Regions from separate parts of the Nitrobacter winogradskyi Nb-255 genome, predicted to be linked through region 1. Evidence: predicted binding sites of a transcription regulator. Region 1 holds the regulator's gene; each other region holds the start of a gene.
What was found. The regulator LexA, encoded in region 1, represses DNA repair genes until DNA is damaged. The targets are predictions, from matches to a motif close to TGTTCNNNNTGTGTTCNG.

Region 1 (10,009 bases):
CACTTTTCTGGTCGGCGAAAGCCTGATGCGGCAAGCCGACGTCACGGCCGCAACGCGCACGCTGCTTAAACATGCGTAGCCTCCGTCTCGCCTCCTTTTCCTCTTGTGGGAGAGGGAAGCAACCAGCCTGGAGCCTTCACTTCCGATGGAATTCCATGATTCTAATTTGACGCGTTTTCTTCACGCGAACCGGTATCCACTTCGCTTGAGAACGCTATAGGATTTGATTGATATGGCAGACAAGAAAAACAAACCCGCCCTCACCCACATCGACGTCAAAGGCGAGGCGCGGATGGTCGATGTCTCGGCAAAGCCCGCAACCGAACGCGTCGCCGTTGCCGAAGGCCAGGTCGTCATGACCAAGGCGACGCTGGCCCTGATCGAAAGCGGCAACGCCAAGAAAGGCGACGTGCTCGGCACCGCGCGCATCGCCGGCATCATGGCCGCCAAGCGCACTTCGGAACTGATCCCGCTCTGTCATCCGCTGGCGCTGTCGAAAGTCACGCTCGATATCGAGACCGACAAGAAGATTCCCGGCTGCCGGGTGCGCGCCAGCGTCAAGGTTTCCGGCCCGACCGGCGTGGAGATGGAAGCCCTCACCGCGGTCTCCGTCGCCTGCCTGACGATCTACGACATGATCAAGGCCGTGGAACGCGGCGTTCGTATCGAGGGCATTCATCTGGTCGAGAAGAAGGGCGGCAAGTCCGGCCACTATCTCGTGACGGATAACGCTCCAGAATGATAAGTGACCGGCGTGAACGCGCCGTCGGGCGACATCCGGCTCATCGCACCGTTGTATGCGAGCCGAAAGTTCGGTAGATGATTGACGCGCCCGCCAGGCGCGTCCCAATGCGGTGGTTCAGAAGCGCTTCATTGCCCCATCGAGTCCGTCAAGTGACATCAAAGGTTGCGGCAAGAGTATGCGACTTCGGAATTGGACACTAGAGCATTATCGCTTCTGATTGAATCAGAAGCGAAGTTCCAGATTATTGTTTTGGCGCGTTTTCTTCACGCGAACCGGTTTCCACTTCGCTCGAAAACGCTATAGGAGAATATGGTCATGGCCCTGATGGCGGTCGCCGATGCCCTTGCGGCTGTTCTTGACGGAGTCGAACCACTCCCGGAGGAAACAGCGGCTCTCGAAGCGGCGCATCGCCGGGTGCTGGCGCGCGATCTGCCCTCGCGCCGGACCCAGCCACCGGTCGCAATGTCGGCGATGGACGGCTATGCCGTGCGCGCCGCGGACATCGCGACAATTCCCTCACGTCTTCGCGTGATCGGCGAAAGCGCCGCGGGTCGGCCGCTCGATCGCGCGCTGCGTGCGGGCGAGGCCTTGCGGATCTTTACCGGAGGGGTGGTGCCGGACGGCGCCGACACCGTCGTCATTCAGGAAGACACGGACCGCGACGGCGACCACGTCATCGTCAAGGAGGCCACGGCTTCCGGCAAGAACATCCGTCCCGCAGGGGTGGATTTTCGCGAAGGCGACGTCCTCATCCGAGCGCGCACGCGCCTCACCGACCGCCATCTCTCGCTTGCCGCCGGCATGAACTATCCGGACCTGCCGGTGCACCGCCGTCCCACCATCGCCATGCTCGCCACCGGCGACGAACTGGTCTTGCCGGGCGCGACGCCCGGTCCCGGCCAGATCATCTTGTCCAACGGATACGCGCTTCGCGCCCTCGCCCGAGGTGAAGGCGCCGAGGCGATCGACCTCGGCCTGGCCGCCGACACCATGGACGCCACGACGGCCGCCATCCGCCGCGCCCGCGACAGCGGCGCCGATATCCTCGTCACCACCGGCGGCGCATCGGTCGGCGACCATGATTTCATCAAGCGCGCGCTTGAGGCGGAAGGCGTGGAGATGACGTTCTGGCGAATCGCGATGCGGCCCGGCAAGCCGATGATGTATGGCCGGCTCGGCGCGATGCGGGTGATCGGCCTCCCCGGCAATCCCGTCTCGGCCTACATCTGCGCGTTCCTGTTCATGGTGCCGCTGATCCGCGCGCTATCGGGACGTGTAGACGTGCACCACCGTGTTGAACCGGCGCTGCTCGGAGGCGATGTCGCCGCCAATCAGGCCAGGCAGGATTATCTGCGCGCGCGACTCACGTACTCAACGGACGGCCTGCCGATCGCAACGCCGGTTACGCATCAGGACAGTTCGCTGATGGGAAATCTTGCCGCGGCGGATGCACTCGTGGTCCGCGCGCCATTCGCGCCGGCCGCCAGCAAAGGCGCGCCCTGTACCGTCATCAAGCTCTCCCTGTCATAAAGTCTCGCGTTGTTGACCTTAAATTAAGGGTTGCGGAACACATATCGAACATATAGTGTATGTTCATGATTTGTTTCGAGTTCTCGTGCCGCGGAGTTGGCGCATAGGGCTGTAAGGCCCGATGTCGTCCGTCATCGGCAGGAACCATCAACTAGGGATTGGGTCGGGAATGCTCACGCGCAAACAGTACGAACTCCTGCGTTTTATCAACGAACGGCTGAAGGAGTCCGGTGTGCCGCCTTCGTTCGATGAAATGAAGGACGCGCTCGACCTGCGCTCGAAGTCCGGCATCCATCGCCTGATCACCGCCCTGGAGGAACGGGGCTTCATCCGCCGCCTGCCCAACCGCGCACGCGCCATTGAAGTCATCAAGCTGCCGGAACTGGCCGCAAGCGGCGGCGGACGTCGCGGTTTCACACCGAGCGTCATAGAAGGCAATCTCGGCAAGGTTCGCCGCGGCGGCGGTGGCGGCGCTGACGAGGCCGAGCGTCCGGTCGCCGTTCCGGTGATGGGACGGATCGCAGCCGGCACGCCGATCGAGGCGTTGCAGACCTGCAGTCACACAATCAGCCTGCCGCCCGACATGCTCGGCGCCGGCGAGCACTACGCGCTCGAGGTGCGCGGCGATTCCATGGTCGATGCCGGCATCCTCGATGGCGATATGGCGTTGATCCAGCGTAATCCGACCGCTGACACCGGCGACATCGTCGTCGCCCTGATCGACGACGAGGAAGCGACGTTGAAACGCTTCCGCCGCCGCGGCGCTTCGATCGCGCTGGAGCCGGCGAACGCGGCCTATGAAGTTCGCATTCTTCCGCCCAACCGCGTCCAGATCCAGGGCCGGCTGGTCGGCATTTACCGCAAGTACTAGGAATCGTTCAGGTGAATAGCGGACAACATGTCGGTGATGAACCGGCCATCAAGGAAGCAAAAGAGATTTACGAGAGGTTCCGCCGCCGCATTGTAGAGGAAGATGGAGTTATCAATCATAGAATGATGTGGGAACATTGTCTCAAACCGCATTGTTCGCGGGATTTGGCATCGCAAATCTGGAGATCATTAATCTCACCCGTTTGCTTTTCTGCGTGATTATCGCAGTTATCGGAGCAACAACCGCTACATTGACTCTTTTGGCGATTGAGGCCGCTCATTCGGAAATAAGAAGCCTGGTTAAAAGCTATGGGAACATAGAAACCGCTGACTATCGCGGCAAGCTGCCGATCATTGGCTCAGGCTTGCATCACAAGTATGGTCATATGCTTTGTACCGGCCTCCCATGGCTGATGGCACCGTTCTGGATACTTGCCGGTTTGTACGTAAGCCTGAAGTATTGTGGAATGGTTTTCTAGAATTACGCATACGTCGTCAGCAGCGCGCTTTCAGGAAATGCGGTAGAGCCTTTCCGATTCTGACGGAATCAAAAGCGAGGCTTTATAATCTTGGTTTAACGCGTTTTCTTCACGCGAACCGGTCTGCACTTCGCTCGAAACGCTAACGTACTGTGCGGCCGGTTCTGATCACGAGTATGAACACCCGCGAAACACCCAACCACGGACGCGCCGTTCAATCGTCCGGCTGGAGATCCTCGGGATCAGGCGTGGCGTCGACCGAAGGCTCCGGCTTCGATCCCGGTCGTGCCGGCTGTTCATCGAAGGCGGCGGATGACCAGGGACGCTTGAGGCCAGCAGGACGGACGGCATCGACAGCGAAGCCGGGTCTTGAAGCGCCGGGCTTTGAAGCGCCGGATCTTGAAACATCGAGTCTCGAAGCATCTTGTCTGGAAGAATTCGGGGTCCGCCATAAGGCAAGAGCGCCTTCACGCCGCAGCCGGTTTTGATCGATCACATGCGCGAGGCAGCCTTCCGGAGCCTGCCACCGCGTCACTATAAGCTCCGCACGCGCGCAATCATCCTGCAGCGCCTCCGGATGCCGCGTGAGAGCGACGATCCCACCTCCACTCGCCTTGACCACGCAGCCCGCATCGTCGCACGAGACGCCCTCCGCCAGCGTGGGATCCGTGGGCCCACGCACGTCCCCATCGGCGGCAAGCCATTCCCTGACCGTAAAAGAATCCTTGCCCGTGCTGATGAGACGCAGCCGGCCGTCCCCGCCCCTCACGGCGACGTTGCGACCTTCAGCGGATATCAGGATATCCGGCGGCTTCACCGCTAGTGACCACACGATCGCCAGCCCCACAACGATCGCGCCGCCCCAGCGCAGCGGCGTTCTCAGGAGTCCGAGCAGGACGATGCCCGCTGTGGCCGCGAGCAGCGGCCCCGTTCCGAATGCAGCGATGCGGCCGATGGAGCCCGGCAGTTCGACGACCCCTTGAGCCACGGCAACCATCCATTCAATGCCGAAGTCCATCAGCCGCCAGAACACGCCATCGAAGCCGAACGGCATCGCCGCGAGGCCGAGCAATCCCGCCGGCATCACCAGCGCCGATATCACGGGCATCGCCAGCAGGTTCGCAGCCATGCCGTATGGCGTCACGCGATGGAAATGAAACGCGGCATAGGGCGTGGTCGCAAGTCCGGCCACGAATGAGGCCAGCGCCAGCATGGCGATTTCGCGTCCACCCCACAGGGCGGCCTTCGCCGTCGGCGAGTGATCTGGCGTTGCGAGCATCCTCGGCATGCCCACCTGGACCAGCGCCACCAGTCCGAGCGTCGCCGCGAACGACATCTGAAAGCTCGGATGGATCAATGACTCCGGCGCGATCGCAAGCACGATCATCGCCGCCACCGCGAGCGTGCGAAACGTAATGGCGCGCCTGTCCACCATGATCGCGATCAGCACCGCCGCCGTCATGAAGAACGAGCGCTGGGTCGCGACTTCCGCGCCCGACAGCAGAAGATAGAAAGCGGCGGCCGCGAGCGCCGCCGCCGCGGACCACTTCTTGATCGGGAAGGTCGCCGTCAGCGCCGGGACCAGCGCCAGCAGCGCCCGCACCGCGAAGAACACCACGCCGGCGACGACGGCCATGTGATAGCCGGAGATCGAAAGCACATGGCCCAGCCCCGAAATGAACATCGCCTCATTCACGGGCGGTGTGATGGCGTCGCGCCGTCCCGTCAGCAGCGCGGTAGCGATGGCCCGCGAATCGCCGCTGAGAACAAGCCGGATGCGGGCGTCGATGGCGTCGCGCAACTCCTGCATCAGCGCGGCATAGCGCAAAGCAATCCCGCCGGCAGGCGGAGAAGCGACGGTTTTGATGGCGCCCATGACGAAGCCGGAAGCGCCGATACCCTGGAAGTACATATCGCGGGCGAAGTCGTAGCTTCCGGGCCGCACAGGCGTAAGCGGCGGCTGCAACCGCGCTTTCAACTCGACGAAACTGCCGACAGCGGGCGCGGCGCCCTTCCTGACGGACAGCCGGACGCGATCGAGCTTGACGTGCGGCCGCCGACTGTCCATCCGAACGACGCGCAGGATAAATCGATCAGTCCGCTCGCGCACTTCCCTGGTTTCGACGAAACCCTGAAGCAGCGGCGTGTACATCGGCCGCGTCAGCACAGCGTGCGAGACATGCGCCGTCTTGATCGTGGCGACAGCGAACCCTGCGGCGACCGCCGCAACCATCACGGCGGCGGGAAATATCCGATGCCGGCGCAGGAGCAGCGCCGACACGAACAACGCTCCGGCGGTCACGGAGACAACCCAGGCAACGGGCTCATGATCGGCGGCAAAATAGATCGCAATGCCCGCGCCGAACGCCACCGGGACCCATGGCAGGAGGCGAACGGCTGCCGCTTCGGCGTTCGCCCAGGCCCGCAGCCGCGCGACGATTGCCGGCAAGGCTTCCGAAGGGGTTTGCGAAGGCGCGGCGACGGCTTGCCGCGTCGGCCAGGTTCCGGCGTACCCTCCCCTCCGATCGCGAGCCCTGCCCCGCTCCGCCATCCAGCCGATCCTCTACGCCCTCGCGGCGATGCTAGCGGAAGAAGCCGCGCGGAGAACAGTGGAACGGATACGGAATACCGGCGAAATCAGGAGCCGGCCGCCGCCACCTTGGCCCAGGTGTCGCGCAGGCCGACCGTCCGGTTGAACACGAGCCTGCCGGGCGCGGAATCCCTGTCCCGGTAGAAATAGCCCTGCCGCTCGAACTGGACAGCGGCTCCGGCATCGTCTCGGGCGAGAGCGGGCTCGACCATGCAGCCGGAAAGGATTTGAACCGATTGCGGATTGAGTTCGGATGCGAAGTTCGCTGCGTCGGGCTGCTCGGTTTCGAACAGATGGCCGTAGAGTCTGACCTCGGCCGGCACGGCGTCCGCCGTGTTCACCCAATGCATCGTGGCCTTCACCTTACGGCCGTCAGGCGCGTTGCCGCCCCTGGTGGCTGGATCGTAGGTGCAGCGAAGTTCGAGCACGTCGCCCGCGGGGTTCTTCACAACCTCGCGGCAGGTGATGAAATAGGCGTATCGCAGCCGCACTTCCCTGCCCGGTGACAGGCGGAAGAACTTCTTCGGCGGGTTCTCCATGAAGTCTTCCTGCTCGATATAGATCTCCCGCCCGAACCGTATCCGCCGCGTGCCCTGCGAGGGGTCGTCGGGATGGTTCACCGCCTCAAGCTCCTCGCTCTGGCCTTCCGGATAATTCTCGATCACGACCTTGAGCGGGCGCAGGACGGCCATGCGGCGCGACGCGCTCCTGTTGAGCGCCTCGCGAATGGCGAAGTCGAGCATCCCGACATCGACCGTGCTGTTGGCTTTGGCGACGCCGATCCGCTTGACGAACTCGCGCAGCGCCTCGGCCGGCACGCCGCGCCGCTGGAGGCCGGCAAGCGTGGGCATGCGCGGATCATCCCAGCCCGCGACGTGACCGCCGCGAACGAGCTCGGTCAGCACTCGCTTCGACAGAAGCGTATGCGTGACGTTGAGCCGCGCGAACTCGTACTGACGCGGTCGCGACGGCACCGGAAGATTGTCGAGAAACCAGTCATAGAGCGGCCGGTGATCCTCGAACTCCAGCGTGCAGACGGAATGCGTGATGTGTTCGATCGAGTCGGACTGCCCATGGGCGAAATCGTAGCTCGGATAAATGCTCCACACGTTTCCCGTGCGCGGATGAGTGGCGTGGAGAATGCGGTAGAGCACGGGGTCGCGCAGGTTGATGTTGCCGGCCGCCATGTCGATTTTCGCGCGCAGGACCCGCGCGCCGTTGGGAAACTCTCCCGCCCGCATCCGCGCGAATAGATCGAGATTCTCATCGGCCGGACGGTCGCGAAACGGGCTGTTCCTTCCAGGTTCGGTCAGCGTACCGCGAGCGAGGCGGATCTCCTCCTGGGTCTGATCATCGACATAGGCCTTCCCCTCGCGAATGAGGTGCTGCGCCCAGGCGTAGAGCTGCTCGAAATAGTCCGAGGCATAATAGAGATGCTCTCCCCAATCGAAGCCAAGCCAGCGGACATCGCGCTGGATCGCGTCGATGAACTCCTGCTCCTCCTTGGCCGGATTGGTGTCATCGAAGCGCAGGTGGCACCGTCCGCCGAAATCCTCGGCGATGCCGAAATTCAGGCAGATCGATTTGGCGTGTCCGAGATGCAGATAGCCGTTCGGCTCCGGCGGAAACCGGGTGACGATGCTCTTGTGCCTTCCGGACGCAAGGTCGGCGGCCACGATATCGCGTATGAAATCCCGGCCCGCCTCGGCGGTCGATTCGTCGGTCATTGTGCGCCTTTCACTCGGACCCTATGTGCCAAATCCGCGAGCGCCCGCCAAGGGCCGATGCGCCGGCAGCCTGGAACAGCGCCATTCCAAAATCCCTCATGGAAATAGAAACCGACAAAACAGCCCTTCGCTACATTGACGCCACGAAGCAGGCCAGCTAGCCGTGCATGCGAATCCCGGGCGTGATAAGCACCCCCGCCGATACCATCCTCCGAAGTGTCAGATCCGCCATAATGACAACACCCGTCGTTACACGCTTTGCGCCATCCCCGACCGGCTTTCTTCACATCGGCGGCGGCCGGACCGCGCTTTTCAATTGGCTCTATGCGCGCAAGCACGGAGGCAGGATGCTGCTGCGGATCGAGGATACCGATCGCGCACGGTCCACGCCGGAGGCGATCGACGCGATCCTTGACGGGCTGAAGTGGCTGGGAATCGAGTGGGACGACGACGTCGTGTACCAGTTTTCCCGCGTCGCGCGGCATCGCGAGATCGCCGAGCAGTTGCTCGCCGAAGGCAAGGCCTACCGATGCTATGCGACTACGGAAGAGCTTTCCGAGATGCGCGAGAAGGCGCGGGCCGAAGGTCGCGCCAAGCTTTACGACGGCCGCTGGCGCGATCGCGATGCGTCCGAAGCGCCGCAGGGCGTGAAGCCAACCATCCGCCTCAAGGCCCCGCTGACCGGTGAAACCGTGATCGAGGATCAGGTTCAGGGGCGCATCGTCTGGCAGAACGAGAACCTCGATGATCTCGTGCTGCTGCGCGGCGACGGCACGCCGACCTACATGCTCGCCGTCGTGGTCGATGACCACGACATGGGCGTGACGCACATCATCCGCGGCGATGACCACCTCATCAATGCGGCCCGCCAGAAGCAGATTTACGATACTCTAGGATGGGCGCTGCCGACGATGGCCCACATTCCGCTTATCCATGGACCCGACGGCTCGAAGCTTTCGAAACGTCACGGCGCCCTGGGAGTCGATGCCTATCGAGCGATGGGATATCTGCCGGCGGCGCTTCGCAATTATCTGGTTCGGCTCGGCTGGAGTCATGGCGATCAGGAGATCTTCTCCACGCAGGAAATGATCGACGCGTTCGACCTGCCCGCCATCGGGCGCTCCGCCGCGCGTTTCGACTTTGCCAAGCTCGAGAACCTCAACGGCCATTATATCCGCCATTGCGACGATGCCGCACTGATGACGCTGTTCGAGAATGCGCTTGATTTCGTTCCGGGCGGAGCGGACCTCAAGCCAAAACTCAACGATGTCACACGGGCGCAACTCCTGCGCGCGATGCCGGGCCTCAAGGAGCGGGCCAAAACCCTAATCGAGCTGATCGAGGGCGCGCGATTCATCTTCGCCGATCGGCCTTTGCCGATAGAAGCCAAAGCCGCCGCATTGCTGACGCCCGAGACACGCGCGCTGATCGACAGGCTTCGCGCGGCCCTTGAATCCGTGACGTCATGGAACGCGGAGACGACCGAAGCGGCGATGCGGACTTTTGCGGAACAGAACAATCTCAAACTCGGCGCCATCGCGCAGCCGCTTCGAATCGCCCTGACCGGTCGCACGACATCGCCCGGCATATTCGACGTTCTTGCCGCGCTCGGAAAAGAGACGTGCCTGGCCCGGCTCGGCGATCAAGGCTCACGATAGCGACCGCCATCCAGATTTGGGCGATCTTGCGGTGCAAACACCAATACGATACCCCTTTGCGCGGCGCTTTTGAATGACCGGCTGGTTTCTCTCGTCGAGAGAGACCGGGTGATCCGCAACGATCTCATCGGGGGGCTTCACGATGAACGCAACGAGCACAAAAAACGCAACGTTGACGGTCGATGACAAGAGTTACGAGTTTCCCGTATTGAGCGGCACGGTCGGGCCTGATGTCGTCGACATCGGCAAGCTCTATGCGCAGACAGGCATGTTCACTTACGATCCTGCCTTCACATCCACCGCCAGTTGCCAATCCAAGATCACCTATATCGACGGCGACGAAGGCGTGCTCGAATATCGCGGCTACCCGATCGAGCAGCTCGCGGAGAAAGGCGACTTCATCGAGACCT
Region 2 (10,009 bases), 440 kb from region 1:
CGCGTATCGATGTTGCCGCCGGAGACGATCAAGCCGACCTTGCGCCCGACAAACCGTCCGGGATCGCTCATCAGCGCGGCGAGCGCGGCCGCGCCCGCGCCTTCCGTCACGGTCTTCTCGATTTCCAGCATCTGGATGACAGCCTTCTCGATCATGCGCTCAGCCACCGTCACCACCTCGATGCCGTGCTCGCGCAGGATCGCCAGCGGCAGCGCGCCGACATCGCGCACCGCGATGCCTTCGGCGATGGTCGCGCCGCCGACCGAGACCGGACGCCCGGCGAGATGCTGCACCACGGCGGCGTAGGATTCCACCTCGACGCCGATGACCTCGACCTGCGACGTATGATCCGCTGCCGCGATCGCGCAACCTGCGACCAGCCCCCCGCCGCCGACCGGCGTGAGGATGCAGTCGAGGGCCGGTTGATCTTCCAGCATCTCAAGCGCCACCGTGCCCTGCCCGGCGATCACCGCCGGATCATTATAAGGGTGAACAAAGACAAGATTCTCATCGGCGGCCAGTTGCCGGGCAAAGGCGGCGGCTTCCGCCAGGATCTCACCCTCGAGCCGAACCCGCGCGCCCAGCTTCCTGGTTCGCGACACCTTCACGAAAGGCGTCGATTTCGGCATCACGATCGTGGCGGCGATTCCGAGATTGTGAGCGTGATAGGCGACGCCCTGGGCGTGGTTACCCGCGGACATGGCAATGACGCCGCGCTTCGCCTCGTCTTCCGACAGCGTGAGAATCTTGTTGGCGGCGCCGCGCTCCTTGAAAGAGGCGACGAACTGCTGATTTTCCAGCTTGAGCCAGACCTCGGCCCCGGTGATCTCCGACAGCGTGCGCGAATGAACCAGCGGCGTGCGAACGACGCGGCCGGCGAGCCGGGCGGCGGCGGCCTGCAGGTCCGCCGTCCCGATGGATTTGCCCTGCTCCGCGTCGCTCATGCTGGTTCTCCGTAACTGGCGTCTGAACGAGGGGCGCTCAATCCGCCGCAAGAAAGAAATATGAATCGGTACAGCGCGCTCTTGCGACAGAGAGGCGGCTTTTTCAATGAAAATCCCTCGAGCGTGGCAGGATACGCACATTGCGGGGGTGACGGACGCGTTGCGCCGCATGGGCGGGCTGATCACGGCGATCGTCACTGAACGGTTCGGCCGATGCGGCGGGTTGCGGCAGCGGGTGACGGGAAACCAGCGCGTCGTTCGCCAGATGCATCAGTTCGGCTGAACGATCAGCGAGCCTGCTTGCGACAAGATGGACGACCCGCTCCGGGCTGCTCTGGATGAGGCCCTCCACCTCGATCAGCCGCGCGCCCATCACCTCCTTGCGGTAGCGCTCCATGATCTTCGGCCACACCACGATATTGGCAATTCCGGTCTCGTCTTCCAGCGTCATGAAGACGACGCCGTTGGCGCTGCCCGGCCGCTGCCGCACCAGCACCACGCCCGCGCATCTGACGCGCCGCCTGTCATTGGCATGGCAAACCTCGGCGCAACTCGCCACGCCCTCGTTTGATAATGTCCCGCGCAAAAATTCCATCGGATGGCCCTTCAGCGACAACCGCACGGTCTGATAATCGGCTACCACCTGCTCGGATAGCGGCATCGGAGGCAGAGGCGCGGCATGTTCGTCAGGCAGTTCGCGCGCGATGGCGCTTTCGAACAATGGCAGCGGCACGTCATCCGGCAGGCGGCGCACCGCCCATAGCGCCGCGCGGCGGTCCAGCCCGAGCGAGCGAAAGGCATCGGCATCGGCCAGCAGGATCAGAGCTCGCTTCGGCAGTTTCGTGGCGCGGGCAAAGTCCTCAATGGAGGCGAACGGCCTGTGTTGGCGCGCGGCCACGATCCGCTCACCCCAGTCATCGGATGTCAGCGAAGAAGAAAATAGCTGCTCTCGCGACGACGGGTTTGAAGTTCCAATCCACGCACTGCCTGCTCTCTCCCCCCCTGTGGAGGAGAGGTGGAGAGGAGAGCATCTCAAGCACTGGTCTTGTAGCTCACCCCCCTCCCTGACCCTCCCCCACAAGGGGGGAGGGAACAACTCCTTATCGGCCGCCTGCTGCCTGCCCCGCTCCTCATCCTTATCAACCCACTTGAATCCGTCGATCTGGCGAAAGCCGAGACGCACGGCGCAATACCTGCCCGTGCGCTCTTCCAGCGTGTTCTGCGAATGGCTGAACGAGACGTCGACCGGCCGCACCTCGACGCCGTTCTTGCGGGCATCGCCGACGATCTGCGCCGGCGCGTAAAAACCCATCGGCTGCGAATTCAAAAGACCGCAGCAGAATGCATCCGGATGGAAACACTTCAGCCATGCGGACACATAGACAAGCTGCGCAAAGCTCGCCGCGTGGCTTTCGGGAAAACCATAGGATCCGAATCCCTTGATCTGCTCGAAACAGTTTCTCGCGAACACCGGATCATAGCCGCGCGCGATCATGTTGCCGACCATCTTGGCTTCGAATTTTCCGATGGTGCCGACATGACGGAATGTCGCCATGGCGCGACGCAGGCCGTTGGCTTCCTCGGAGGTGAATTTCGCAGCCTCGATGGCGATGCGCATGGCCTGCTCCTGAAACAGCGGCACGCCGAGCGTCTTGTGCAGCACGTTGCGCAATTCGTTCCTGTCGCCGTTCTTCGGATAGGGATAGTCGATCTTCTCCGGGTCCATGGCCCGCCGCTTCAGATAAGGATGCACCATGTCGCCCTGGATCGGTCCGGGGCGAACGATGGCGACCTCGATGACGAGATCGTAGAACGTGCGCGGCCTCAAGCGCGGCAGCATGTTCATCTGGGCGCGGCTTTCGACCTGGAACACGCCGAGGGATTCGCCTCGCTGCAACATCTGATAGACTTCGTCGTCGTCCCTCGACCTGATATCCGCCAGCTCCCGCCGTTCTCCCTTGTGCTCCGCCATCAGATCGAAACATTTGCGAATGCAGGTCAGCATTCCCAGCGCCAGCACGTCGACCTTCATCATCCGGAGCGCGTCGACATCGTCCTTGTCCCACTCGATGAAGGTGCGATTCTCCATCGCCGCATTGCCGATCGGCACATAGGTGTCGAGCCGATCCTGGGTCAGCACATAGCCGCCGACATGCTGTGACAGATGGCGCGGAAACCCGATCAGCTCGGTGGCGAGCGCGACGGCGCGGCGCACCATCGGGTTCCGCGGATCAAATCCCGCCTGCCTGATCTGCGCGTCGCTGACCTCATCGCCCCAGCTTCCCCACACCGTGTCGGCAAGCGCCGCCGTGACATCCTCGGTCAGGCCCAGCGCCTTGCCGACATCGCGGATGGCGCTGCGCGGCCGATAATGAATGACGGTGGCGATAATCGCGGCGCGATGACGGCCATAACGGCGATAGACATACTGCATCACCTCCTCGCGGCGCGAATGCTCGAAATCGACGTCGATATCAGGCGGCTCCAGCCGTTCCCTGGAAATAAAGCGCTCGAACAGCAAGTCGACCTTGGTGGGATCCACCGATGTGACGCCGAGCACGTAGCACACCGCCGAATTCGCAGCCGATCCGCGCCCCTGGCAGAGAATGTCCTGATCGCGCGCCCACCGCACGATGTCGTGCACGGTGAGAAAGTAATGCGCGTATTTGAGCCGCCGGATCAAACGCAACTCCTTGTGCAGGACTTTCCTGGTCCTGGGCGGAATACGCACCGGAAAGTACTTGTGAGCGCCCGCCCACGTCAGATCCTCAAGGTGCCGCTGCGCGCTCTTGCCCAGCGGCACAGGCTCGTCGGGATATTGATACTGAAGCTGGTCGAGCGTGAATTCGATGCGCGATGCGAACCGCATTGTTTCGGCGATCGCTTCCGGGAGATCACGAAACAGCTTCTCCATCTCGCACGCCGATTTCAGATGACGCTCGGCATTGAGTTCAAGCCTTCGGCCGATGGCATCGACCGCGGTCTTTTCGCGAACGCAGGTGAGGACATCCTGCAACGGACGGCGTGCGGGGTGATGGTACAGCACTTCGTTGGTCGCAAGCAGCGGGACATGAGCGGTGGCCGCGATCCGCTGCAATCGCAACAGGCGGCGGCGATCGTCGCCGCGATAGAGCAGACTTGCCGCGAGCCAGACGCCGTCCGCGCTAGCCTGCCTCAACCGGTCCAGCACCTCCATGGCTCTCGCCGTTTCAAGACGATGCGGCAAGGCCAGCACAAGCAGCTGCCCTTCGGAAAAATCCAGAAGATCATCCAGCTTCAGATGGCACTCGCCCTTCGTCGCGGCCCGCTTGCCGCGGGTCAGCAACTGGCAGAGCCGGCCATAGGCATTCCGGTCCCGAGGATAGATGAGAATGTCAGGCGTACCGTCGATGAAGACGAGGCGCGATCCGATCAGCAGCCGCGGCTTATAACGAACTTCGGGATTTTTTAGCTCCGTATAGGCGCGCACCACGCCCGCCAGCGTGTTGCGGTCGGCAATGCCGATGACAGGCAGCCGAAGCTCGCTGGCCTGATGTACATACTCCTGCGGATGCGACGCGCCATGAAGGAACGAGAAGTTGGTGGCGATGCCGATTTCGGCATAGCACGGAGTGTCGCGCGTCGGCCTCATGCGAACATCCCGTGCAAAAACCACCGGAACGTTTGAACTTCACGCCCGTAAATTCCTTCGCGATAAAGCCAATAACGTACGCCTCCCTTATCCTCGGCACGAAAATAATCACGCGTCAGCGCATGGCCATCGGCGCGCGGGACCGCAACCTCGCCTCGCGGCGGACGCAGGCGCATGAATTCATCGTCGGGTTCGGGCGACAAGGCCCGCTCGCAGCGATTCCACCATTCCATGGCAATGCGTTCGGGGCCTTCGACGTGGGCAATGAGACACTGACGATGGCGCCATTTGAACTGCGCCGGCGGGCCATCGGGAAACATCGCCGTCACCTCTATCGGCTCCGGCCGCGCAAACATCCGCAACGGCCGTAACGGCGGCTCGCTTCCGATACGTGCGGGCCACTCGGCGCGCATGGCCATCACGAAATGCTGTTGCGCCGGCAATGAGAGCGCTCCGCGTTCGGGAATATGAGTATCCTGCGGCAGGTGAACGACGACGCGATGGCTGCCGATGCGCGCGGCAATGCGGTCGATCAGCGCCGCCACTTCGTCATTGTCCTGAACGCGCGCATCGAGGTCGCGCTGCTCGTGCACGACGGATTCGGTTCGCACGGCGGACAGCCGCACCAGATCGAAGCCGAAACCGGGATCGAGCGGGTCGGCCAGCGCATCGAGCCGCTCACGGAACAGGCGATCGACGATCTCGCCGCGCGTGACGGGACGGCCGGTTTCCACCGTGATGACGCGCACCGCGCCGTCGGTGCGGAAAAAACCCGCTTCCAGATGCCGTGCGCCCTTGCCCTGTTTTTCCATCGCGGCGATCAGCGTGCGCGCAAGACCCGCCAGCGTCATCGCGATGGCGCTGTCGGTGGCGATCGGCTCGGCGAACCGCTTCTCGACGATATAATCCGGCGGCGGCCTGCGTGGGTTGATGGGCGCGTCGCGCTGCCCCAGCGTCTGTTCCAGGAGCGCCGTGAAAGCTGCCCCAAAACGCGCGGCGATCTCATGGCGTCCGCGTACGGCGACATCGCCGATGGTTTTCAGGCCGGCGCGGCGCAGCCCGCGCGTGATCTCATCATCCGTCCCCAGCGTGAACACCGGCAGCGGCGCGACGGCCTCCAGTTCCTCGCCGGGCGCAACGATCCGGCCATGAACATGACGCGTCAGCGCCCGTGCACAGGCCGGCGTGCCGGCGATGGCCGCGCTGACGGCAAAGCCCTGTCGCGTCAGCGCGCTGCACAACGCATTCATCAGCGCCGCCTCCCCGCCGAACAGATGCGCGCAGCCGGTGATGTCCAGCAGCAAGCCGTGCGGCGGATCGAGCGCCACCAGCGGCGTGAAGCGGTCGCACCAGTCGGCGATGCCGTTCAATGTCCGCGCGTCCGCCGTCTCGTCAGCATCGAACACGTCGATGTCGGGACAGATCGCGCGGGCATTGGCCAGCGGCAGGCCAATCGTCAGGCCGAGGCGCGCGGCCGCGTCATTCAGCGCGGAAATGACCATCGCGTTGTTTTGTTTGGCGACGATGACGCAAGGCCGGTCGTTATCCCGCTCGCCGGAGCGGAACGACTTTCGCCGGATACGGTCGGCCGGCAGGCGCGGCAACCACAGGCTGAGGATGCGCCTGCGGGCCGGAGCACGAGGCGTTACGGAAAAGGCACTCATCACATTTCCATTCCATGATCCACTGACCGGTCTGGCCATGACGATTACGCACAAGCCGGGCTTCGAAGACGGGCGCGCCCCATGCCTGCCAGGCCGCGCACGGCCAGCTCGCCGCCGGGCGCACGATCCATCGTGTCTCCGCCGTCGAAGGCAGCGGCGTCGCCGCCACCCGCAGCAGCAACCCGGTGACGCCGGAATGACGCGCGGCCAGCGTCAGCCTGCGGCTGGCGACGAGATCGAACAGACGCGTCTCGCCCCATATCTCCATCACCACGGCGCCGAGCGCATCGCAGGCCAGCGCGTCGGACGCCGTCCGCAGCGCGCTCTCCGCATCGGCTACGTGGACCATCACCAGAAGACGCGGATCAAGACCGAGTTCGCGCCATCCGCACATCGACAACGCGCCGGATTCGCGTGCGGCAAAATCCTGCCGAACCCAAAGCAGCGGCCGTCTCGCACATATCCTCCGCGCAAGACCCGCGATGAATCCGGTCGCCGCCGCGCTGTGACGTCCTTCCGCAAACACCTCGTGCACGGCGCCGCGCGAGAGCCCGCCCTGCAACACCGCATCCATCTCCGCGTGGTCGAGCGCCGCCCTGCCTAACATTGCGCCGCCATGACAGGTCTCAATCCGCGCGATGCGGTCACGCAGGCGCGCAAGCTTTCCCGCACTGCTTCCGGTTCCAGGCATGATCAAAAATCCGTCCGTGACATCAGAACCCGTGACAAGCCTTAATGTTCACTATATGTTCTAGTAAATGCCCGCCGTGGCCAAGAGTCAACCGGGACCTTTCCGGCGACGCTTTCGCCCGGGGGATCGCCAACCTTGTTTTGGTTGTGGCGCCAAAGGATTGGAAAGCATGAACCTGCAACGCAAGCTGGAAATCCTGGCTGACGCCGCCAAGTACGACGCTTCCTGCGCCTCCAGCGGCACGGAACTGCGGGACAGCCGCGACGGCAAGGGTCTCGGCTCGACCGCTCCCGGCATGGGCATCTGCCATTCCTATGCGCCGGACGGACGCTGCATTTCACTGCTGAAGGTGCTACTGACCAATGCCTGCAACTACGACTGCCTCTACTGCGTCAACCGGGCATCGTCGAATGTGCCGCGCGCCCGCTTCACAATCGACGAAGTGGTCAGGCTGACCATCGACTTCTATCGCCGAAACTACATCGAGGGGCTGTTTCTCTCTTCGGGCATCATCCGGAGCGCGGACTATACCATGGAGCAGGTGGTCGCTGTCGCGCGCAAACTACGCGAGGAACATCGCTTTCGCGGCTACATCCATCTCAAGACCATTCCCGACGCGAATGATGCCTTGATCACGGAGGCCGGCAAATATGCCGATCGCCTCTCCATCAACATCGAGATGCCGGAGGAGGACAGCCTCGCGAAGCTTGCGCCCGAGAAGGATGCGCGCGCCATCCGCCGCACCATGGGACGATTGCGGCTGAAGCTGGATGAAGCGAAGGAGGCAAGGAAGGCCGACGCCACAGCGCGCGTGAGAGCGCCACGCTTCGCGCCGGCCGGCCAGACGACGCAGATGATCGTCGGTGCCGATGCCGCATCGGATCAAACGATCTTGAGCACAAGCGCCAATCTCTACGGCTCCTACCGCCTCAAGCGCGTCTATTACTCGGCCTTCAGCCCGATCCCCGACGCAAGCCGCGCCCTGCCCTTGAGCGCTCCGCCTCTCATGCGTGAACATCGGCTGTATCAGGCCGATTGGCTGATGCGTTTCTATGGCTTTGACATCAGCGAGATCGTCGATGCCACGAACCCGATGCTGCCGCTCGACATCGATCCGAAACTCGCCTGGGCGCTGCGCCACCGCGATCGCTTTCCGCTCGACATCAACCGCGCCAGCCGGGAAGAACTGCTACGGGTGCCGGGTTTTGGAACCAAAGCCGTGGACCGCATTCTCTCCGCGCGACGTTACACCTCGATCCGCGCCGCGGACCTTTCGCGCCTGCACGTCCCCCGAAACAAGGCGCTGCCCTTCATCGTTCTTGCCGACCACCGGCAGTCGCCGAAAGCCCTGGAGAGCATGACGCTGGCGGAGCAGTTGAAGCCGAAAGCCGTGCAACTGGGGTTCGGATTTTGACCCGCCACATCATCCTCGACGGCGAAACCGATTTCGACGGTTGGCGCCGCGCCGCCCGCGCGCTCGCGCTCAACAATGCCGCCCCGCACGATGTAGTCTGGCGCGCGCCCGGCAACGAACCTGACCTGTTTACACCCGCCGCCGCGGCTCTGCCCGACGGACCGTTTGTCAGCACCTTCAATATCCCGGCGCGGTTCATCGAACTCGCGCAGGCGGCGATCCTGCATCGCGATCCCGAGCGGTTTGCCCTGCTCTATCGCCTGCTGTGGCGACTGCGCATGAACCACGATCTGCTCGATATCGCCACCGACCAGGATGTCGTCAGAATAAGGGACATGGTCAGGGCGGTCCGCCGCGACGAACACAAGATGCACGCCTTCGTGCGGTTTCGCGAGATCGGCCGTGAACGCGACACCCATTTCATCGCCTGGTTCGAGCCCGAGCATCACATCGTCGAACTTGCCGCTCCCTTTTTCATGCGGCGTTTCGCGGACATGAACTGGTCGATTCTGACGCCCGACACCTGTGCGCACTGGAACGATAACCGGCTGTCGTTCACGCCGGGCGTCTGCCGCGACGAGGCGCCGGCCGGAGACCGGCTCGAAGAAGTCTGGCGCAGCTATTACGCCAGCATTTTCAATACGGCCCGCCTCAAGGTGAAGGCGATGCAAACTGAAATGCCGAAGAAATACTGGCGGAACCTGCCCGAGGCTTCGCTGATTAGAGTCTTTTTGGGTTGATCTGACTCGTTTGAGGATTCACGGAGGGGTTTTTCTGGGCCAGGGTTTGGCTGTCTTGATTCGGAGGCAGCGATGACACGGGCCTATTCGTCTGATTTGCGCGAGCGGGTGATTGGTGCGGTTGCGGGCGGGCTTTCGGCAACCTCGGCGGCCAAGGTTTTTTCGGTGAGTGCCAGCAGCGCGATCAAATGGGTCCGTCAGTGGCGGCTTGACGGACGAACGGCGCCGAGCGGCCTTCGCGGTCATCGTCGCGCGGTTCTTGAGCCGCATGCCGCGTGGCTGCTCGACCTGATTGGGGCACAGTCGGATATCACGCTTGAAGAAGTCCGGGTCCTGCTGCGCGAGCGCGGCATTACGGTCAGCGTGGCAACGGTGTGGAGCTTCTACGACCGGCGCGGCATCAGCTTCAAAAAAAAGCGTTTACGCGACCGAGCAGGATCGGCCCGACGTGGCGATGGCCCGCGAGGTCTGGAAAGCGCAACAAGGGCTGCTTGATCCAGCCCGCCTCGTCTTCATCGATGAGACCGGCACCTCGACCAACATGGCGCGATTGCGTGGCCGCTGCCGCCGTGGCCAACGCCTGGTCGGCAAGATTCCACACGGTCACTGGAAGATCACCACCTTCGTCGCGGCACTGCGCCACGACGCTATCACCGCTCCCTTTGTCATCAACGAGCCGATGAATGGCGAGATCTTTCGCGTCTACCTGCAACGATGCCTGGTCCCGACCCTGAAGCCAGGCGACATCGTGGTGATGGACAATCTGCCCGCCCACAAGAACGACGATGTTCGACAAATCATCGAGGCCGCTGGCGCGCAGTTGCGCTATCTGCCGCCGTACTCGCCCGACCTCAACCCGATCGAGATGGCGTTCGCAAAGCTCAAGGCCCATCTGCGAAAGGCCGCCGAGCGATCGATCCCCGCA
Region 3 (10,009 bases), 300 kb from region 1:
ACTGCTCAACAACCTTGCAGAGACCTTCGTTGAAAATCACGACTCGGTGCCACTCCGTCCTTTCCTTGCGCTCGCCGCTCGTTCTGTCGCGCCAGCTTTCCGAGGTGGCGATCCGCAGGTTGGCGATCGGGCGTCCGTCCTGAGTCCGCTTGATCTCCGGGTCGGCGCCGAGATTGCCGATCAGAATAACCTTGTTCACGCTACCCGCCATCGCCGTTCTCCAATTGTCCCGTCCCGATCGCTAGCTCAAACCGGCGATAGCCCAAACAGGCGTTCCACTTCAAATCCCTGCCCTCTATCCAGCCGTGGCAGGCGTTCAGGCAAGCTTACACTCCCCTCGCCGCGCCGAGAGGCCGATCGAAGGGTTATCCACGATCGAACACCTCGTATATGGAGTTCTATATTTGTTCTCAAGTGGGGAAAGGCGGAAATCTGCTCAGGTTCTCGCGGTATTGGCCTTGGTTTCCCCCACCTTCAGCACACGGGGTTTCCCCCACCTTCAGCACACGGGCCGAACCAATTTGAGCTAACCGATTTGAGCTAACGTGTTGCATTTGAGAGACGGCATTTTGTCGCGTCGGAGAGTATAAATGATTCACAAATTTCGGGGTGAATACCGGCGCTCGCGCTTTAACGGTTGAAATTAAAGAATAATCAGGGGGATCGAAATGAGCAAGCTACTGATCGGAGCCGTCAGCGCTCTTGCTATTGGCCTCGGCGCTGTTGCGCCAGCCGCCGCGGCCGACCTTGCTCCACGTCCCTATACGAAGGCCCCTCCTCCAATGATGGCCGCAATCTACGACTGGAGCGGCTTCTACATCGGTGCGAACGGTGGCTGGGGATCGAGCAGGAATTGCTGGGACTTCACGACGCCCGCAGGTGTTTTCGTCGCGAACGAAGGTTGCCATAACGCAACCGGCGGCACGGCCGGCGGCCAGATCGGCTATCGCTGGCAGGCCACCAACTGGCTGTTCGGCCTCGAGGCTCAAGGCAACTGGGCTGATCTGAGCGGCCGCAATGTCAGCCTCGCCTTCCCGGCTTTCACCAACAACAGCAATTTGAACGCGTTCGGCCTGTTCACCGGCCAGATCGGTTACGCCTGGGATGCCACCTTGCTCTATGTGAAGGGCGGCGCCGCCGTGACGTCCAACCGATACCGGAGCCTTGTTACCGCGACCGGCGTTCAGGCAACCGACAGTGTCAACAACAACCGCTGGGGTGCGGTCGTGGGCGTCGGCCTGGAATACGGGTTCGCGCCGAACTGGTCGCTCGCCTTCGAGTACGATCACATCTTCATGGGCAACAGCAGGCACACCTTCACCAACAATGGCGTTGCCGGAGCCGCCGGTACGCTGTTTGGAACGGACAACATCAGCCAGGACGTGGACATCGTCACCGCGCGCATCAATTACCGTTGGGGTGGCCCCGCCATCGCGCGGTACTGATCGCGCCTGATCCGATTTCCCTGGTAAACTCCTCAAGGCCGGCTTTCGCCGGCCTTTTTTTTGCGTCGGGATCCAGTGCGTGTTCGCAAGAATCGCCAGGGCGGGCGGCGATGAACCGTGGCCGGGTCTCCTTTGCGATGAAATAGTTTTAGAGCATTTTCCGGCGAAGTGGATACCGGTTCGCCGCAAGAAAATGCGACCAGACAACCATTTCTAGAGCATGCTCCGATTCAACTTGATCGGATCATGCTCTAGAGCCTTTCCGTTTCTGATAAATCAGAATCTGGCTCTATGATTTTGATTTAGTGCGCTTTCTTCATGCGAACTGGTGTCCGCTGTGCTTGAAAACGCGCTTGATCATCGCGGCCCTCTGGAAATCTCCCGCTGTTCTATCTACGTTCCACGGACTGCCACAACGGATTGCTACAAACGGCGCCACTCCGGGGATTTCGACCGGCGCGGCGCGCCCAAGCGCGGCGCGATTCTGGCGCCTGGATAAAGCCCTGTCATGGACGAAGTCATAAAGGCCAAGCGGCAACAATCGAGCCCCGCGAGTCGCGCCATCACGATCCGCGGCGCGCGCGAACACAATCTGAAGAACGTCGATCTGGAGATCCCGCGCGATAAGCTGGTGGTGTTCACCGGCCTTTCCGGCTCCGGCAAGTCCTCGCTGGCGTTCGACACCATCTATGCCGAAGGCCAGCGGCGCTATGTCGAGTCGCTGTCGGCTTACGCGCGTCAGTTCCTGGAGATGATGCAGAAGCCCGATGTCGATCAGATCGACGGGCTGTCGCCTGCGATATCCATCGAACAAAAGACGACGTCGAAGAACCCGCGCTCCACCGTGGGAACCGTGACGGAAATCTACGATTACATGCGGTTATTATGGGCGCGCGTCGGCGTGCCCTATTCGCCCGCCACCGGCCTGCCGATCGAGAGCCAGACGGTGTCGCAGATGGTTGATCGGGTTTTGGCGCTGCCTGATGGCACGCGGCTCTATCTGCTGGCGCCGGTCGTTCGCGGCCGAAAGGGCGAATATCGAAAAGAACTGGCGGAGTATCTCAAGAAGGGCTTTCAGCGCGTCAAGATCGATGGCTCGTTCCACGAGCTCGCCGACGCTCCCGCGCTGGATAAGAAGTTTCCGCACGATATTGACGTGGTGGTCGATCGCATCGTCGTCCGGCCGGACCTAGGCCAGCGGCTGGCTGAGTCGTTCGAGACGGCCTTGAAGCTCGCGGAAGGGCTGGCGGTGATCGAATATGCGGATGCCCCTCCTCCGCTCCCCCACGGCGCGGGCGACAAGAAGAAGGTCGCGAAGATTCACGACAGGAGCGGGCCTGAACGCATCCTGTTCTCGGAAAAGTTCGCGTGCCCCGTGTCCGGCTTCACGCTTCCCGAGATCGAGCCGCGGCTGTTTTCGTTCAATAATCCCTACGGCGCTTGCCCGAAGTGCGGCGGTCTTGGTGTCGAGCAGCATGTCGATGAAAATCTGGTCATCCCCAACAGGGAATTGACACTGCGCAAAGGCGCGATCGCACCGTGGGCGAAATCGTCGTCGCCGTACTACCTGCAGACGCTCACCGCGCTCGGAAAATTCTACAAGTTCGCTCTCGACACCAGATGGAAGGATCTGCCGAAGAAGACGCAGGCCGCGCTTTTGCATGGCTCGGGCGACAACGAGATCAGGTTCTCCTATGAGGACGGCGTGCGCTCCTATGAAACCAGGAAGCCGTTCGAAGGCGTGATCCCCAACATCGAGCGCCGTTATCGCGAGACCGAAAGCGAATGGGCGCGCGAGGAGCTCGGGAAGTATTTCTCCGATGTGCCGTGCGATTCCTGCAAGGGCTATCGACTCAAGCCGGAGGCGCTCTGCGTCAAGATCGGGGGCAAGCACATCGGCGAGATCAGCGAACTGTCGGTTCGCGGCGCCGGCGAATGGTTCGAGACGGTCCCGACAATGCTCTCGGCGCAGCAGAACGAAATTGCCGGTCGCGTCCTCAAGGAGATCCGCGAACGGCTGTCGTTTCTGCTCGACGTCGGCCTTGGCTATCTCACGCTGTCGCGCGCTTCCGGCACGCTGTCCGGCGGCGAGAGCCAGCGCATTCGACTTGCTTCGCAGATCGGCTCAGGCCTCACCGGCGTGCTTTATGTACTGGACGAGCCGTCGATCGGACTGCACCAGCGCGACAATGCCCGCCTGCTTGAAACCCTGAAGCGGCTGCGCAATCTCGGCAATACCGTGATCGTTGTCGAGCACGACGAGGATGCCATCCGCCTCGCCGACCATGTGCTCGATATCGGCCCCGGCGCCGGTGTTCACGGCGGCCACATCGTCGCGCAGGGCACGCCGGCCGACATCATGCGCAATCCCAGATCGCTGACCGGCAAATATCTGACAGGCGAGCTGTCGGTCGAGATACCCGAGCGGCGGCCGCCGAACCATCGCCGCACCATCAAGCTGGTCAACGCGCGCGGCAACAATCTGAAGAACGTTACCGCGGAAATTCCGCTCGGCCTGTTCACCTGCATCACCGGCGTCTCCGGCGGCGGCAAGTCAACGCTGCTGATCGACACGCTTTACAAAGCGATCGCGCGGAAGCTGAACAATGCGAGCGATCCCCCCGCGCCCCATGACCGTATCGAAGGCCTGGAGCATATCGACAAGATCATCGACATCGACCAGTCTCCGATCGGGCGCACGCCGCGCTCCAATCCCGCGACCTACACCGGCGCCTTTACGCCGATCCGCGAGTGGTTCGCCGGGTTGCCGGAAGCCAAGGCCCGCGGTTATGCGCCCGGCCGCTTCTCGTTCAACGTCAAGGGCGGGCGTTGCGAGGCCTGCCAGGGCGATGGGGTCATCAAGATCGAGATGCACTTCCTGCCCGATGTTTATGTCACCTGCGACGCCTGCAAGGGCAAGCGCTACAATCGCGAAACGCTTGAGGTGCTGTTCAAAGGCAAGTCGATTTCGGACGTGCTCGACATGACGGTCGAGGAAGCCGCCGAGTTTTTCAAGGCGGTGCCGCGCGTGCGCGACACCTTCTTGACGCTGCAGCGCGTCGGCCTCGGCTACATCCGTGTGGGACAGCAGGCGACCACGCTGTCAGGCGGTGAAGCGCAGCGCGTCAAGCTCGCCAAGGAACTGTCGAAGCGAGCGACCGGCCGCACGCTTTACATTCTCGATGAACCGACAACCGGCCTGCATTTCCATGACGTCAAGAAACTTCTTGAAGTGCTGCACGAACTGGTGGCGCAAGGGAACACGGTTGCGGTGATCGAGCACAATCTCGAAGTCATCAAGACCGCGGATTGGGTGATCGATCTCGGCCCCGATGGCGGCGACGGAGGCGGCGAGATTGTTGCCTGGGGAGCCCCGGAAGACATTGTGAAAGCGCCGCGCAGCCATACCGGAAAGTTCTTAAAGCCGATTCTGGAAAAGGCAGGAAAGCCAAGGCGGCATAACCCGAATGCGAGTGAAGCGGCCGAATGACGCACGGCCGCGCAATCTTGTGAACGATGAACTCATCAATGAAGATTTATGCCCAAGCGTCTTGTCAGAAAGATATTTTCAGGGATTTTTTCGTTGAAACGGATGCGCGCACCGGAGATGGAACATGACCATGGCGGCCGTTGCGGAACTCCCCAGTTGTCGCCACGTTTGGTTCGTGGAGCGAAGCCTTCGATTGGAATACCTGAACATGGAGTTACGAATATGTTCCGTTTCAAATCCGTTTTAGCGGCGACCGTCATCGCTTTAGCGCCGCTGGTCGTTGCGTCGCCGAGCTTTGCACAAGGATGGGGATCAAAAGCCATGGGATTCTCTGGCGGCGGCGCCCGCATTGGCGGCGGCAGCTTCATGGGTGGTGGCCGACATTTCGGCGGCGGTGGCCGACACTTCGGCGGCGGCTGGCGCGGGGGCGGGCGCATGGGCTGGGCCGGTCGGGGTTGGGGAGGCCATCGAATCGGCTGGGCGGGACGTGGCTGGCGCGGGCATCGCATCGGCTGGGGTGGACGCGGATGGCGTCGTGGCTGGGGTGGAGGTTGGGGAGGTGGATTCTACCCCGGTTTGATCGGCGGCGGCCTGTTGGGCGGAGGCTTGTGGGGCAGTCCATGGGGATGGGGCTGGGGTGGAGGTTGGGGACCGGGATTAGGTTGGGGATCACCCTTCTATTCCGATTACGGGTATGACGACGGGTATTATGACGACGGCCCGGCTGTCGCTCCGACAGTGGTGCGAACCAATGGCAGAGATGTCACCTACTGCCAGCGGCGATTCAAATCATACGACGTGCGTTCCGGGACCTACCTGGGGCGCGACGGCAGACGACATGCGTGTCCAAGACGCTGATAGCTTTCGCCAATTACGGCTTTAGCTTCCCGGAGCGGTGCGAAACCACCGCTCCTTTTTCTTTTGCGTCGCTTCTTTCCTTCTCTTCGGCCCCTGCTGCGCCCCGAGTCGCTGCCTTTAGCAACCCTTCGCCTGCCTTGTGAACAGCGGGCGAAATTCATTCCGAGTCGGTGATTTCAAGGATTTGCCGTTGGGAATCCCCGCAGACTCACTGATACTTGAAGCAACTCTAGGCCAATGCGATCCTTGGCCTCCCTCCCTTTTCCACCATATTTAGTGTTTGTTTCACAAGTTTGCACTAACCCTTGACGCATGTAAGGGAGTCGCCCTAGCTTCGATCTGTCCGGCGCGAGGGTTTCTTGGGTTCCCGCCGGGCGCTCCTAGGAGCGTTTTCAAGCGAAGTGGACACCGGTTCGCGTGAAGAAAACGCGTCCAATCAAAATCATAGAGCCCGCTTCTGATTTTATCAGAAGTGGAAAGGCTCTGAAGATCAAGATCGGGCTACTCCATCCGCCGGTAGAGGCAGCGGATGGTGGAATGATGTCTGCCTCCGAGCCTTGGCATCAGGAGCCTTGGCATCAGGAGCGTTGGGCGTCAGGAGCACGAAAAGCCGGATCGAAACTGGCTCAAATGGGGATGCGAGGCGTTGAGTCCAAGACCGCCTCGAGGCTGAAGGTTCGGAAGTGAAACCGGACTGAACAGGTCGGTACACCGGCCGAACCGCGGGCGCGAAGTTCGCGAAGGGAAACCGCCGCTGCCGCACAAGCGGTGACGGACAGTTACGGGGCACGAAGCAATGCGATTCGAACGGCGCTACACCACGGACGGCCAATCACCCTATGCCGGGATTGATTTCCGGCTGACGACGAGCGAGATCCGAAACCCGGACGGCTCGGTGGTGTTTCGGCTCGAGAATGTGGAAGTGCCGGAGTTCTGGTCTCAGGTCGCGTCCGACGTATTGGCGCAGAAGTATTTCCGGAAAGCTGGCGTCGCGGCGCGCCTGAAGAAGGTCGAGGAGGAAACGGTCCCTTCGTGGCTGTGGCGCTCGGTGCCCGATACCGATGCGCTTGCCGCCCTCCCCGAAAGCGAACGTATCGTCGGTGAGACCTCGGCGAAGCAGGTCTTCGACCGGCTGGCCGGCTGCTGGACCTATTGGGGGTGGAAAGGCGGTTACTTCACCTCTGAAGACGACGCGCGGGCTTTCCACGACGAACTCCGCTGCATGCTGGCGCGCCAGATGGTGGCGCCGAACTCCCCGCAGTGGTTCAACACCGGCCTGCATTGGGCCTACGGCATCGACGGTCCCGGCCAGGGCCACTACTACGTCGACTTCAAGACCGGCAAGCTGACCAGGTCGAAGTCGTCCTACGAACATCCGCAACCGCACGCCTGTTTCATTCAGGGCATCGAGGACGACCTCGTCAATGAAGGCGGCATAATGGACCTGTGGGTGCGCGAGGCGCGCCTGTTCAAATACGGCTCCGGCACCGGCTCCAACTTCTCGCGGTTGCGCGGCGAAGGCGAACGCCTCTCGGGCGGCGGCCGCTCCTCAGGCCTGATGAGCTTCCTCAAGATCGGCGACCGCGCGGCGGGCGCCATCAAGAGCGGCGGCACCACGCGTCGCGCCGCCAAGATGGTTGTGGTCGACGCCGATCACCCTGATATCGAGCAGTATATCGACTGGAAGGTGAAGGAGGAGCAGAAGGTCGCCGCCCTCGTCACCGGCTCCAGGATCAACCAGAAGCACCTCAAGGCGGTGATGCGCGCCTGCGTCAACTGCGAGGGCTCGGGTGACGACTGCTTCTTGCCGGAGAAGAACCCCGCGCTGCGCCGTGAGATCAAGCTCGCCCGCCGCGCCCAGGTGCCTGACAACTACATCAAGCGTGTCATCCAGTTCGCCCGGCAGGGCTACAAGGAGATCGACTTCCCAGTCTACGATACCGACTGGGATTCCGAGGCCTATCTCACCGTCTCCGGCCAGAATTCCAACAATTCGGTGTCGCTGAAAGACGACTTCCTGCGCGCGGTCGAGACCGACGGCGACTGGAATCTGATCGGGCGCACCAACAGGAAGGTGACGAAGACCCTCAAGGCGCGCGAGCTCTGGGAGAAGATCGGCTACGCCGCCTGGGCCTCGGCCGATCCCGGCCTGCACTTCAACACCACGATGAACGACTGGCACACCTGCAAGGCGTCCGGCGACATCCGCGCGTCGAATCCGTGCTCGGAATACATGTTCCTCGACGATACCGCCTGCAACCTTGCCTCCGCCAACCTGATCACGTTCTACGACACCGCCTCGAAGCAGTTTGACGTCGAAGCCTATGAACACACCGTGCGTCTCTGGACCGTCGTGCTGGAGATCTCGGTGCTGATGGCGCAGTTTCCGTCGAAGGCGATCGCCGCGCTTTCCTATGAATTCCGCACGCTTGGTCTCGGCTTCGCCAACATCGGCGGTCTCCTGATGACCATGGGCCTGTCCTATGATTCGCGGGAAGGCCGCGCGCTGTGCGGTGCGCTGTCCGCGATCATGACCGGCATCGCCTACAGGACCTCCGCGGAAATGGCCGGCGAACTCGGCGCGTTTCCCGGCCACAAGAAAAACGCCGGCCATATGCTGCGCGTCATCCGCAATCACCGCCGCGCCGCGCACGGTCAGGCGCACGGCTATGAGGCGCTCGCGGTCAACCCGGTGCCGCTCGACCACGCCTCCTGTCCGCAAGCGGACCTGATCGCCCACGCGACCAGGGCGTGGGATGATGCGCTCGCGCTCGGCGAACAGCACGGCTATCGCAACGCCCAGGTCACGGTGGTGGCGCCGACCGGCACCATCGGCCTCGTGATGGACTGCGACACCACCGGCATCGAGCCCGACTTCGCGCTGGTGAAGTTCAAGAAGCTGGCCGGCGGCGGCTACTGGAAGATCATCAATCGTGCGGTGCCGGAGGCGCTGCGCGCGCTCGGCTATCGCGAAAGCGAGATCGCCGAGATCGAGGCCTATGCGGTCGGCCACGGCTTGCTGTCCAACGCGCCGGGCATCAACGTCTCCACCCTGAAGGCCAAGGGATTCACCGACGAGGCCATCGCCAAGGTGGAAAAGGCGCTGCCGACCGCGTTCGACATCAAGTTCGCTTTCAACAAATGGACGTTCGGCGAGGACTTCATCCGTGACACGCTCGGCGTCGACGCCGACGCCCTCGCCTCGCCGGCCTTCGACCTGCTCGCCGCGATCGGTTTCAGCAGGCGCGAAATCGAAGCCGCCAATGTGCATATCTGCGGCGCGATGACCGTGGAAGGCGCGCCTCACCTCAGGGCCGAGCACTATCCGGTGTTCGACTGCGCCAACCCCTGCGGCAAGATCGGCAAGCGCTATCTCTCGGTCGAAAGTCACATCCGCATGATGGCTGCGGCGCAGCCCTTCATCTCGGGCGCGATCTCGAAAACCATCAACATGCCGAACGACGCCACGGTGGACGACTGCAAGTCGGCCTATCTGCTGTCGTGGAAGCTCGCGCTGAAGGCCAACGCGCTCTATCGCGACGGATCGAAACTGTCCCAGCCGCTCAACTCGCAGCTCATCGTCGATGATGACAGCGACGACGACGCGATCGAGGCGCTGATGGACAAGCCGATGGCCGCCCGCACCGCACAGGTGGCGGAAAAGGTTGTCGAGAAGCTGGTGGAGCGCATCGTCGTGCTGCGCGAGCGCGAAAGGATGCCGGACCGCCGCAAGGGCTATACCCAGAAGGCCGTGGTCGGCGGCCACAAGGTCTATGTCCGCACCGGCGAATACGACGACGGCCGCCTGGGCGAGATCTTCATCGACATGCACAAGGAAGGCGCTGCGCTGCGCTCCTTCATCAACAACTTCGCCATCGCGGTGTCGCTCGGCCTGCAATACGGCGTGCCGCTGGAGGAATATGTCGACGCCTTCACCTTCACCCGCTTCGAGCCGGCGGGACCGGTGCAGGGCAACGACTCGATCAAGTACGCGACCTCGATCCTCGACTACGTATTCCGCGAACTCGCCGTCAGCTACATGGGCCGCTACGACCTCGCCCATGTCGATCCGTCGGAGACCGGCTTCGACGCGCTCGGCAAGGGCGTGGCCGAAGGCAAGACGCCGGAAGGCCAGCAGGCCACCCGCTATGTCTCGAAGGGCCTGACCCGCTCACGCACCGACAACCTCGTCGTCATGCGCGGGGGCAATGATGCA

Region 2: a site for LexA is predicted at 6,976-6,993, ahead of NWI_RS11765 (ImuA family protein). Genes of this name have one in related genera too.
Region 3: a site for LexA is predicted at 1,831-1,848, ahead of uvrA (excinuclease ABC subunit UvrA). Genes of this name have one in related genera too.

The regions. Positions count from the first base shown of each region.
Region 1 covers NC_007406.1:2,012,956-2,022,964, forward strand. Annotated here, with positions in the region: gene trpC (indole-3-glycerol phosphate synthase TrpC) at 1-79, shown strand, start outside; gene moaC (cyclic pyranopterin monophosphate synthase MoaC) at 233-742, shown strand; gene NWI_RS09595 (molybdopterin molybdotransferase MoeA) at 1,061-2,275, shown strand; gene lexA (transcriptional repressor LexA) at 2,445-3,146, shown strand; gene NWI_RS09605 (hypothetical protein) at 3,283-3,624, shown strand; gene NWI_RS09610 (ComEC/Rec2 family competence protein) at 3,839-6,175, opposite strand; gene NWI_RS09615 (glutamine--tRNA ligase/YqeY domain fusion protein) at 6,262-7,941, opposite strand; gene gltX (glutamate--tRNA ligase) at 8,175-9,599, shown strand; gene gltA (citrate synthase) at 9,742-10,009, shown strand, end outside.
Region 2 covers NC_007406.1:2,452,014-2,462,022, forward strand. Annotated here, with positions in the region: gene NWI_RS11750 (threonine ammonia-lyase) at 1-944, opposite strand, end outside; gene NWI_RS11755 (error-prone DNA polymerase) at 1,048-4,575, opposite strand; gene NWI_RS11760 (Y-family DNA polymerase) at 4,572-6,179, opposite strand; gene NWI_RS11765 (ImuA family protein) at 6,118-6,930, opposite strand; gene NWI_RS11770 (putative DNA modification/repair radical SAM protein) at 7,100-8,344, shown strand; partial or broken gene NWI_RS11775 (TIGR03915 family putative DNA repair protein) at 8,341-9,069, shown strand; one part of gene NWI_RS17060 (IS630 family transposase) at 9,157-9,492, shown strand; one part of gene NWI_RS17060 (IS630 family transposase) at 9,494-10,009, shown strand, end outside.
Region 3 covers NC_007406.1:1,709,772-1,719,780, forward strand. Annotated here, with positions in the region: gene NWI_RS08190 (single-stranded DNA-binding protein) at 1-211, opposite strand, end outside; gene NWI_RS08195 (outer membrane protein) at 669-1,445, shown strand; gene uvrA (excinuclease ABC subunit UvrA) at 1,954-4,935, shown strand; gene NWI_RS17920 (hypothetical protein) at 4,971-5,258, opposite strand; gene NWI_RS16915 (BA14K family protein) at 5,257-5,793, shown strand; gene NWI_RS08210 (vitamin B12-dependent ribonucleotide reductase) at 6,590-10,009, shown strand, end outside.